2 regions of the Streptomyces sp. NPDC006529 genome follow, and region 2 is predicted to be linked to the other one. Evidence: riboswitches for the same ligand, from Rfam matches in the RefSeq annotation. Region 2 holds a riboswitch; the other holds the start of a gene.

Region 1 (5,863 bases), on a different contig from region 2:
GTAGAGGTCCAGCCCGACGGCGAGGTAGGGCGACCCGATCACCGGCTGTACCCAGGCGCGGCGCAGCGAGCGCACGGCGGGCGTGCGGTGGGCGTGCTGGGTGAGCAGTCCGTAGAACTGCGGGAGTTCGATCGAAGGCTCGGACAGCCGCAGCGGCCCCGCCGGCATCCGGTCGAGGCCGGTGGCGATCCGGCGCAGGTCGGCCCATGGGATGCCCAGGCCACCGCCCTGGGCGTGCGGGTTCAGCCACAGGCCCCAGCGGTCGGGGTAGAGGGCGCGGGCCACGTCGCGGCCGGTGACCACCTCGTAGCCGCGGTTCCAGCCGCTGGCGGCCAGCTCCTGCGGCGAGGTCACGCACGGCGCGTATCCGAGGCCCTCGACCTCCATGCCGCCGTACTGGGCGTCCGGCGATCCGGGCTGCCCGTGCCACAGCAGCATCCAGAGCCTGCCCTCGGCCAGCCCCTGGAGGAGCTGCTCGTAGCTGTCGTAGCGCCCGGGTGTCACCTGGCGCAGCATGTGCTCGACCTGTCCGGCCGCGGCCGTGCCTGACGCACTCACCCGGTACCCCTCCTCGTCCGCCCGTCGTCCCCGCGCACCCCGCCGCGCGTGCGGCCGGGCCATGCGGACAGCTTAAGCGCGACTACGGCAGGTAGAACGGGCGCACGCGCTCACGGATCCAAACGGCCACCGGGTCCTCCACCGCGTCGAGCAGGATCAGCTGCACCGGCCAGGGCGGCCGGACCCGTCCCAGCGCCCGCCCCAGGGCGTCCATCGGCGCGTTGCGGTGCTCCGGCTCCCATCCCGTCAGGCGGACACCGACGTACAGCTGCGGTTCCCCGCCCTCGACGCTCGCCAGGCAGCGGTGGGCGGAGGCGACCACCCCGTCGGCCCGGAACTCCTCGGCCGCGGCGGCCAGGAAGTCCACCGGGTCCTGCTGCCAGTCGGGCTCGTACAGGCGGACCCGGCCGCCGGCGGCCGTGCCGTCCAGGGGGCTGCGCCCGGCGCGGCAGAGCAGGGCCACCGCGGGCGGCGGCAGCGGGACGCCGACGGCTCCCTCGGGGTTCACGGCGATGCCGAGCTGTGGGGGCAGGCCGCGGGCGAACGCGACGGCGGGGGCGACGGCGAAGTCCATGCCGGGGCCGACGCAGGCCCGGAACTGGGCCTCGGAGCTGTAGACGGGCACGTAGGCGGCGCCGCCGATGTCCATGGTGGGCAGGTCCAGGGCCGCCGAGCCGGGGCCGCCGCCCGCGGGGAGCGGTACCCAGACCTCGCTGCGGGCCAGGGTCTCCAGGATCCGCGGCCCGGCTCCCGGGTCGCCCATCGCCGTACCCAGGACCGCTTCCAGTTCGTTGGCCGGCCAGCCGCTGCCCTGCATGCCCGTGTCTCCCCGTGTCCGTGCCGGTCCCGTCACTGCGGGGGACCGGTCACCGCCGAGGCTAGTGCGTCGCGGGGCCCGCGCCGAAGCCGATCCGGGTCACCCGGGCCGCCGCCGCCCGGTCGAGCAGGACGGCGGAGGCGCAGCCCGCCGGGAGCCGGCCCGCTTCGGCCTCGCGCACCAGCCGGGCGACCGCGCCGCGGTGCCGGGCGAAGGCGTACGCCGACACGCCGCGCCCCCGGGCCGCCTGCCCGGCCAGGGCCTCCTCGGCGGTGGCGTCGAGCAGCACCAGGTGCAGGTCGCGGCCGCGGCGGCGGGCGGCCCCGGCGAGCAGCGCCCGGACCCAGGTCTGCGTGCCGCAGTCGTGGACGACGGCGGAGTCCCCCGAGCGCAGCACGCGCCACAGCCCCCAGTAGTGCGCGGCGCGCACCAGGGGCCGGTAGGCGGCGTAGGGCAGCGCGCGGGGCATCCGGTGCTCCCAGCGCTCGCGGGCGTCCTGGGAGTCGATGCCGCCGCCCGCGACGGCGCGCTTGATGAGGGTGCTCTTGCCGCCGCCGGGCAGGCCGGACACGACGACGATGTCGCCCTCGGCGAAGCGGAGGCGGGCCGGGCCGCCGCGGACCGGGCCCCGGCCGCGCAGGTCCCGTACGGCCGCCGGGGCCGCGGGTCCGGGGCCGGCGGTCTCCCGCGGCCGGCGCTCCGGCCGGCCCGCCGCGCCGCCCGCCGCCGCACGCGCTCCCGGCACCCGCGCCGCCACCGCTCCCGCCGCCGTCGTCCCCGCCGCCGCACCGAATCTGCGCACAGTGATCGCCTCCCCCGGATCGGGTCACCAGGACCCTTGCCCCCTGAGTGTAAAGAGACGGTAATGCGGTGGACATGGTTCCGGTCGGGTCGTCGGACCGGGTGCGGGTCCGGCGGCCCGATCCGGGGCCCGCACGCCCATGCGGGCCCCGGCCGTGCAATGATGTGCGCCATCTGGACCCAACTGCATAAAGGCCGCTTGAATCCGCGCGGGAGAGTCCCGGGAGTTGCTGCGCACCCCGGGCGCCGAAGGAGCAAGACCCTCCCTTGAATCTCTCAGGCCCCGTACCGCGTGGATGAGGCAGATCTGAAAAGCGAGTCCGTACCGCCCCTTGGGCGGTGCGCGCTCCACCCAAGGTGCAAGTCGGGGAACTTCGGTGCGAATCGAGGAACTCCCGGCGAACCTCTCAGGTTCCGATGACAGATGGGGAGGATCCTCCTCGTCATGTCATGTCGATGCCCTGTCGATGCCCCGGGACCTTGGGAGCCACACCCATGAGCACTGCCCCCCGCCTGACCGCCCTCGATGCGCTGCACCGTTCGCTCGGTGCGACCATGACCGACTTCGCGGGCTGGGACATGCCGCTGCGCTACGGCAGCGAGCGCGACGAGCACAACGCCGTCCGCACCCGGGCCGGCCTGTTCGACCTGTCCCACATGGGCGAGATCACGCTGACCGGCCCCGAGGCCGTCAAGGCCCTGGACCACGCGCTGGTCGGGAACATCTCCACGGTGGGCGTCGGCCGGGCCCGGTACACGCACATCTGCCGCGAGGACGGCGGCATCCTCGACGACCTGATCGTCTACCGCCTCGGCGAGAGCGAGTTCATGGTCGTCGCCAACGCCTCCAACGCCCAGGTCGTCCTCGACGCGATCACCGAGCGCGCCGCCGGCTTCGACGCCGAGGTCCGCGACGACCGCGACGCCTACGCCCTGCTCGCGGTCCAGGGACCGCAGTCCCCGGCCATCCTGAAGTCGCTCACCGACGCCGACCTGGACGGGCTGAAGTACTACGCCGGTCTGCCCGGCACGGTCGCCGGGGTGCCCGCGCTGATCGCGCGCACCGGTTACACCGGCGAGGACGGCTTCGAGCTGTTCGTCGCCCCCGAGCACGCCGTGGAGCTGTGGCAGGCGCTGACCAAGGCGGGCGAGGGTGCCGGCCTGATCCCGTGCGGTCTGTCCTGCCGCGACACGCTGCGCCTGGAGGCGGGCATGCCGCTGTACGGGCACGAGCTGACGACCGCGCTGACCCCCTTCGACGCGGGTCTGGGCCGGGTCGTGAAGTTCGAGAAGGAGGGCGACTTCGTCGGCCGCGCCGCCCTGGAGGCCGCCGCCGAGCGCGCCGCCTCCGCCGCCCCGCGCAAGCTGGTCGGCCTGATCGCCGAGGGCCGCCGCGTCCCGCGCGCCGGGTTCCCGGTCGTGGCCGGCGGCCAGGTCATCGGCGAGGTCACCTCGGGCGCCCCGTCCCCGACGCTGGGCAAGCCCATCGCGATGGCGTACGTCGACGCGTCGCACGCCGCACCGGGCACCTCCGGCGTCGGAGTGGACATTCGCGGTACGCATGAGCCGTACGAGGTCGTGGCCCTGCCCTTCTACAAGCGTCAGAAGTGACGCTTCCCCCCACCGGGAAGCCCGCAGCGCAGCCCGCGGAACACACGTCGGCGCACGGGGCACCGCACGTCCCACCCCGTGAGACCCCTGTCCATCAGCACTCCCCCGCATCCAGGAGAATCAGGTCATGAGCAACCCCCAGCAGCTGCGTTACAGCAAGGAGCACGAGTGGCTGTCGGACGCCGTGGACGGCGTCGCGACGGTCGGCATCACGGAGTTCGCGGCCAACGCGCTCGGTGACGTCGTCTACGCCCAGCTGCCCGAGGCGGGCGCCCAGGTGACCGCGGGCGAGACCTGCGGCGAGCTGGAGTCGACCAAGTCGGTCAGCGACCTGTACTCCCCCGTCACGGGCGAGATCGTCGAGTTCAACCAGGACGTCGTGGACGACCCTGCGCTGGTCAACACCGCTCCCTTCGAGGGTGGCTGGCTGTTCAAGGTGCGCATCACGGACGAGCCGGCCGACCTGCTCTCCGCCGAGGAGTACGCCGCGCTCACCCACTCCGACAACTGACACCCCAGGGGATCCTGATGTCTGTTCTCAACACCCCGCTGCACGAGCTCGACCCCGACGTCGCCGCCGCCGTCGACGCCGAGCTCGTGCGCCAGCAGTCCACCCTGGAAATGATCGCGTCGGAGAACTTCGCTCCGGTCGCCGTCATGGAGGCCCAGGGCTCGGTCCTGACCAACAAGTACGCCGAGGGCTACCCCGGCCGCCGCTACTACGGCGGCTGCGAGCACGTCGACGTGGTCGAGCAGATCGCGATCGACCGGATCAAGGCGCTGTTCGGCGCCGAGGCCGCGAACGTGCAGCCGCACTCCGGTGCGCAGGCCAACGCGGCCGCGATGTTCGCGCTGCTGAAGCCGGGCGACACGATCATGGGCCTGAACCTGGCCCACGGCGGTCACCTGACCCACGGCATGAAGATCAACTTCTCCGGCAAGCTCTACAACGTGGTCCCGTACCACGTCGACGAGACCGGCCGCGTGGACATGGCCGAGGTCGAGCGCCTCGCCAAGGAGTCCAAGCCGCAGATGATCGTCGCGGGCTGGTCCGCCTACCCGCGCCAGCTGGACTTCGCCGCCTTCCGCCGCATCGCGGACGAGGTCGGCGCGTACCTGATGGTCGACATGGCGCACTTCGCCGGTCTGGTCGCCGCGGGCCTGCACCCCAACCCGGTGCCGCACGCCCACGTCGTCACCACCACTACGCACAAGACCCTCGGCGGTCCGCGCGGTGGCGTGATCCTGTCCACGCAGGAACTGGCCAAGAAGATCAACTCCGCGGTCTTCCCGGGTCAGCAGGGCGGCCCGCTGGAGCACGTGATCGCGGCCAAGGCGGTCTCCTTCAAGGTCGCGGCCTCGCCCGAGTTCAAGGAGCGCCAGGAGCGCACCCTGGAGGGCGCGAAGATCATCGCCGAGCGCCTGGTGCGCGAGGACGTCACCAAGGTCGGCGTCTCGGTGCTGTCCGGCGGTACGGACGTCCACCTGGTCCTGGTCGACCTGCGCGACTCCGAGCTGGACGGCCAGCAGGCCGAGGACCGGCTGCACGAGATCGGCATCACGGTCAACCGGAACGCCATCCCGAACGACCCGCGGCCGCCGATGGTCACCTCGGGCCTGCGGATCGGCACCCCGGCCCTGGCCACGCGCGGTTTCGGCGCCGAGGACTTCACCGAGGTGGCCGAGATCATCGCCGCCGCGCTGAAGCCGGAGTTCGACGCCGAGGACCTCAAGGCGCGCGTGTCCGCGCTCGCCGCGAAGTTCCCGCTGTACCCGTCGCTCTAGGGAGCGCCCACGGAGGGCCCGGGCCTGTTTTCCACAGGACCGGGCCCTCTCGCGCGAACGGGGGGACGGGCGGGCGGGGGCGTGAGCTGTCACACGTCCGCCCGCCCGACCCCCGGGTGACGCGTCCGGCCGCTGAGCCGTTCACCTCACCGCGTTAAGCTCGGCTGTCGGACAAAATCCGAACAATCCGCCTCTCCTGCCCCCTCCACCCCACGAGCAGACAAGGGAGTCCGCCACCGTGGCCATCTCCGTCTTCGACCTTTTCTCCATCGGCATCGGTCCTTCCTCCTC
Region 2 (5,863 bases):
GTCGTCAGCCTGCTCCAGGGCGGTCAGGGCGTCTTCGGGATCGCCGTGGGCGTGGTGTGGGGGGACGTGGACAAGGCGCTGTCCCAGCTGCACGGCGAGCGGGTCGAGACCGGCGAGACGCTGATCGGGCACAACCCGGCCGACGAGCTGGCCGCGCGCCGCAACCGGGCGGGCTGAGCCGCCGCACGCCGTGGTGCCGTGACCGCAGGCGTCACGGCCGCCCACCGCCGTGGACCGCCCTCCGGGCGCCGTGGCCGCCCCGAGGGGGCGCGCCGGACGCGCCCGGGGGGCGTTGTCAGTGGCATAGGGCAGCATCGGAGGCGTGAGAGCCGCCCCGACCATCCTGCACCTGGACATGGACGCCTTCTACGCCTCCGTGGAGCAGGCGGCGAAGCCGAGCCTGCGCGGGAAGGCGGTCATCGTCGGCGGGCTCGGGCCCCGCGGGGTGGTCGCCACCGCCTCCTACGAGGCGCGGCGCTTCGGGGTGCACTCGGCGATGCCCACCGCCCAGGCCCGGCGGCTGTGCCCGAACGGGGCGTACCTGGTGCCGCGCTTCACCCTGTACCGGGCGGTCAGCGACCTGGTGATGGCGCGGCTGCGGGCGATGTCGCCGCTGGTGGAGCCGCTCAGCCTGGACGAGGCCTTCGTGGACCTGGAGGCCGGTGGGGCCGCCTTCGACGCCGCGGGGGCCCGGGCGGCGGGGGAGCGGCTGCGGGAGGACATCCGGGCGGCGACGGGGCTCAGCGCCTCGGTGGGGCTGGCCGGGTCGAAGATGCTGGCCAAGGTGGCCTCCGAGGGCGCCAAGCCGGACGGGCTGCTGCTGATCGAGCCGGGGACCGAGCGGGAGCTGCTGGCACCCATGTCGGTACGGACCCTGCCCGGGGTGGGGCCGGCCACGGGGGAGCACCTGCGCCGGGCCGGGATCACCACGGTGGGGGAGCTGGCCGAGGCGGGGGAGGACGAGCTGGTCCGGATGACGGGGCGGGCGCACGGGGTGGCCCTGTACCGGATGGCGCTGGGGCTGGACGACCGGCCGGTGGTCGCGGAGCGGGACGCGAAGTCCGTGTCCGTCGAGGACACCTTCGACGTGGACCTGCACGACCGGGTGCGGATCCGGGGCGAGGTCCAGCGGCTCGCGGAGCGGTGCGTGGTCCGGCTGAGGGCCTCGGGGCACTCCGGCCGCACGATCGTGCTCAAGGTGCGCCGCTACGACTTCTCCACGCTGACCCGGTCGGAGACCCTGCGGGGGCCGACGGACGACCCCGCGGTGGTCCGGGAGGCGGCGGCGCGGCTGCTGGAGGGGGTCGACACCACGGGCGGGGTGCGGCTGCTGGGCGTCGGAGTGTCCGGGCTGGCCGACTTCACCCAGGAGGACCTGTTCGCCCAGGCCGAAGCACAGGCGGAGGCGGAGGCGCGGGCGGAAGCGGAGGCTCAGGCGGAAGCGGAGGCGCGCACCCAGGCGGACGCCCGGGCAGATGCCCCGGCGGATCCCGGCGGGGGCCCGGCGAGGGCGGGAGTGGATGCGCAGGGGCCGGCCGCGGGTGCGCCGGGGCCGGGTGGGGGCGCCGACGCGGTGGCCTCCGTAGGCGCCGTCACCCAGGACGCCCCCGCTCCGGAGCGGAGCTGGTCGGCGGGGATCGACGTACGGCACGCGGTGTACGGGCCCGGCTGGGTGCAGGGCAGCGGGGTGGGGAGGGTGACCGTCCGCTTCGAGCAGCCGGGATCGGCCCCGGGCCGGGTGCGGACCTTCCGGGTGGACGATCCCGAACTGGAGTCGTCCGATCCGCTGCCGCTGGCCGGGGAACATGCCAAAGAAGACGAAGAAACGGAGTGATCAGCTTTCGTCGCCCGCCAGGCGGCCGAAGTCGCGCTCGCGGTCGCCGTGGTGGAAGTCACTCGGCAAGGTCACGTCCAGGCCGTAGTGGTGGTAGAGCTGGAGCTCCTGCTCCGGCGAGAGGTGGCGGCCGACCCCGAAGTCCGGGGCTTCTTTGATCAGGGAGCGTTCGAAGGGAACCCGCAGGGTGTCGCCCACCACCTCGCTCGGTTCCAGGGGGACGAAGGCGTCCCGGCTGAAGAGTCCGGTCCGTACGGCGGCCCATTCGGGGACGCCCGTGGCATCGTCGAGGTAGACCTCGTCCACGGTGCCGATCTTGGTGCCATTGCGGTCGAACGCCTTGCGGCCGATCAGGCTGCGCGGATCGATGTCGGTCTGCACGGTCGCCTCCTTTTGGTCGCAACTCCTCCGTAATGACTACAAAAGTGCATTTCCGCGGTGGGGGCCACTCGAGGAAGGGCCCAGATCCTCGCTGGTAGGCTGGGGAACGGCTGCTGACCCTGTGCGGGAGAGTCCTCCGATCGAGTTCGCCGGAGGCGCCGAAGGAGCAACTCCTCCCCGGAATCTCTCAGGCAGACGTACCGCACGGACGAGGCCACTCTGGAAAGCAGGGCGGGTGACGGACAGCAGTTCCGCCACCCCTCCTCACCGACGGTGAAAGCCGGACCCGCGGGCGACCCCCGCAGGCCCGGTGAAGCTCTCAGGTTGACATGACAGAGGGGGAGGCCGTCCGGGTGCCCGCGCCGTGGTGCCCCTCGCAGGTCGTACGACCAGGAGGCCTCCGTACATGACCGCCAACCGCATTCCGCTCTCCCAGCTGGAGCGAGGCATCCCCTTCGAGCAGCGCCACATCGGCCCGGATGCCGAGGCGCAGGCGAAGATGCTGGCCCAGGTGGGCTACGGCTCCCTGGACGAGCTGACCGCCGCCGCGGTGCCGGACGTCATCAAGAGCGCCGAGGCGCTGGACCTCCCCGAGGCCCGCACCGAGGCCGAGGTGCTCGCCGAGCTGCGTCTCCTCGCCGACCGCAACCAGGTCCTGAGGCCGATGATCGGCCTCGGGTACTACGGCACCTTCACGCCGCCGGTCATCCTGCGCAACGTCATGGAGAACCCGGCCTGGTACACGGCGTACACGCCCTACCAGCCCGAGATCTCGCAGGGGCGCCTCGAAGCCCTGCTGAACTTCCAGACCGTCGTGGCCGACCTGACCGGTCTGCCGACCTCCGGCGCCTCCCTGCTCGACGAGGGCACCGCGGCCGCCGAGGCCATGCAGCTCGCCCGCCGCGTGGGCAAGGTCAAGGACGGCGTCTTCCTCATCGACGCCGACACGCTGCCGCAGACGATCGCGGTCATCCAGACGCGCGCCGAGCCCACCGGGGTCGAGGTCGTCGTCGCCGACCTGTCCGGGGGCATCCCGGCCGAGGTCGCCGAGCGCGGCGTCTTCGGAGTGCTGCTCCAGTACCCGGGCGCCTCCGGCGCGGTCCGCGACATCAAGCCGGTCATCGACCAGGCGCACGAGCTGGGCGCGATCGTCACCGTCGCCGCCGACCTGCTCGCGCTGACCCTGCTCACTTCCCCGGGCGCGCTCGGCGCGGACATCGCCATCGGCACCACCCAGCGCTTCGGCGTCCCGATGGGCTTCGGCGGTCCGCACGCCGGTTACATGGCCGTCCAGGACAAGCACGCCCGCTCGCTGCCCGGCCGCCTGGTCGGCGTCTCGGTGGACGCCGACGGGAACAAGGCCTACCGCCTGGCCCTGCAGACCCGCGAGCAGCACATCCGCCGCGAGAAGGCCACCAGCAACATCTGTACCGCGCAGGTGCTGCTCGCCGTCATGGCCGCCATGTACGCCGTCTACCACGGCCCCGACGGCCTGCGGACGATCGCCCGCCGCACCCACCGCTACGCCGCCCTGCTCGCCGCGGGCCTGACGGCCGGCGGAGTCGAGCTGGTCCACGGCTCGTACTTCGACACCGTCACCGCGCGGGTGCCCGGCAAGGCCGCCGACGTCGTGGCCGCCGCCCGCGCGGCCGGGGTCAACCTGCACCTGGTCGACGGCGACCACGTCTCCGTCTCCTGCGACGAGACGACCCTGCGCGCCGACATCGACGCCGTGTGGGCCGCCTTCGGCGTCACCGCGGACATCGAGGCCCTGGACGAGACCACCGCGGACGCGCTGCCCGAGGGGCTGCTGCGCTCCGACGCGTACCTGAGCCACCCGGTCTTCCACCAGCACCGCTCCGAGACCGCGATGCTGCGCTACCTGCGCAAGCTCTCGGACAAGGACTACGCGCTGGACCGCGGCATGATCCCGCTGGGCTCCTGCACCATGAAGCTCAACGCGACCACCGAGATGGAGTCGGTCACCTGGCCCGAGTTCGGCCAGCTGCACCCCTTCGCCCCGGTCGAGCAGGCCGAGGGCTACCTCACGCTCATCACCGAGCTGGAGGAACGTCTCTGCGAGGTCACCGGCTACGACAAGGTCTCCCTCCAGCCCAACGCCGGATCCCAGGGCGAGCTGGCCGGTCTCCTCGCCGTCCGGGCGTACCACCGGGCCAACGGCGACGAGCAGCGCACCGTCTGCCTGATCCCCTCCTCCGCGCACGGCACCAACGCCGCCAGCGCCGTGATGGCGGGCATGAAGGTCGTCGTCGTCAAGACGGCGGACGACGGCGAGGTCGACGCCGCCGACCTGCGGGCCAAGATCGAGCAGTACCGCGACGAGCTCGCCGTGCTGATGATCACCTACCCGTCCACCCACGGCGTCTTCGAGGAGCACGTCGCCGACATCTGCGCCCAGGTGCACGACGCGGGCGGCCAGGTCTACGTGGACGGCGCCAACCTCAACGCCCTGGTCGGCCTTGCCAAGCCGGGTCACTTCGGCGGCGACGTCTCGCACCTGAACCTGCACAAGACCTTCTGCATCCCGCATGGCGGCGGCGGCCCGGGCGTCGGCCCGGTCGGTGTCCGGGCGCACCTGGCCCCGTACCTGCCGAACCACCCGCTCCAGCCCACCGCGGGCCCGGAAACGGGCGTCGGCCCGATCTCGGCCGCTCCGTGGGGTTCGGCGGGCATCCTGCCGATCTCGTGGTCGTACGTGCGCCTGATGGGCGGCGAGGGCCTCAAGCGCGCCACCCAGGTGGCGGTGCTCGGTGCGAACTACATCGCCAAGCGCCTGGAGCCGCACTACCCCGTGCTCTACACCGGTCCGGGCAACCTGGTCGCGCACGAGTGCATCATCGACCTGCGCCCGCTGTCGAAGTCCACCGGCGTGAGCGTCGACGACATCGCCAAGCGCCTGATCGACTACGGCTTCCACGCGCCGACGATGTCCTTCCCCGTGGCCGGCACGCTGATGATCGAGCCGACCGAGTCCGAGGACCTCGCCGAGATCGACCGGTTCTGCGACGCGATGATCGCGATCCGCGGAGAGATCGAGCGGGTCGCGGCGGGCGAGTGGCCGTCGGCGGACAACCCGCTGGCCAACGCCCCGCACACGGCGGCGGCGCTGGGCGGCGAGTGGAACCACCCCTACAGCCGTGACGAGGCCGTCTTCCCGGGCGGGCTGAGCCCCGCCGAGAAGTACTGGCCGCCGGTCCGCCGCATCGACGGCGCGTTCGGCGACCGCAACCTCGTCTGCTCGTGCCCTCCGCTGGACGAGTACGACAACTGAGGGTCGTTGATCACCCCAGCTGACATGTGAGAGGGGCCGGTCCGGGAGTGCGTCTCCCGGACCGGCCCCTCTCGTGTTCCCGTGGCGCTTTCCCTAGGCGGCCTTCACCCCGTGCGCCGCCGCGAGGGGGCGGTGCGGGTCGATGATCCGGCCGTCCGGCAGCAGCTCACCGGTGTCCTCGAAGAGCAGGACGCCGTTGCACAGCAGGCTCCAGCCCTGTTCCGGGTGGTGGGCCACCGGGTGCGCGGCCTCCCGGTCGGCGGAGTCGGCTGACGGGCACGGTGGCTGATGCTGGCACATGGATACGTTCTTTCGCTGCGGTGTGGTCTGTGTGCTGCGGCTCGATGCGTCGTTCA

Evidence for each region. Region 2 has a riboswitch for glycine ahead of gcvP (aminomethyl-transferring glycine dehydrogenase). Riboswitches for the same ligand answer to the same signal wherever they lie in the genome.
Region 1: another riboswitch for glycine. It lies ahead of gcvT (glycine cleavage system aminomethyltransferase GcvT); the one in region 2 lies ahead of gcvP (aminomethyl-transferring glycine dehydrogenase).

Annotation. Positions count from the first base shown of each region.
Region 1 is NZ_JBEXPB010000047.1:21,501-27,363, forward strand. It holds gene ABZY31_RS25965 (enhanced serine sensitivity protein SseB C-terminal domain-containing protein) at 1-558, opposite strand, end outside; gene ABZY31_RS25970 (enhanced serine sensitivity protein SseB C-terminal domain-containing protein) at 641-1,375, opposite strand; gene ABZY31_RS25975 (AAA family ATPase) at 1,437-2,177, opposite strand; glycine riboswitch at 2,377-2,477, shown strand; gene gcvT (glycine cleavage system aminomethyltransferase GcvT) at 2,672-3,787, shown strand; gene gcvH (glycine cleavage system protein GcvH) at 3,915-4,298, shown strand; gene glyA (serine hydroxymethyltransferase) at 4,316-5,572, shown strand; gene ABZY31_RS25995 (L-serine ammonia-lyase) at 5,811-5,863, shown strand, end outside.
Region 2 is NZ_JBEXPB010000029.1:8,591-14,453, forward strand. It holds gene ABZY31_RS20360 (MerR family transcriptional regulator) at 1-177, shown strand, start outside; gene ABZY31_RS20365 (DNA polymerase IV) at 323-1,834, shown strand; gene ABZY31_RS20370 (PRC-barrel domain-containing protein) at 1,835-2,215, opposite strand; glycine riboswitch at 2,330-2,428, shown strand; gene gcvP (aminomethyl-transferring glycine dehydrogenase) at 2,622-5,507, shown strand; gene ABZY31_RS20380 (DUF5999 family protein) at 5,601-5,807, opposite strand.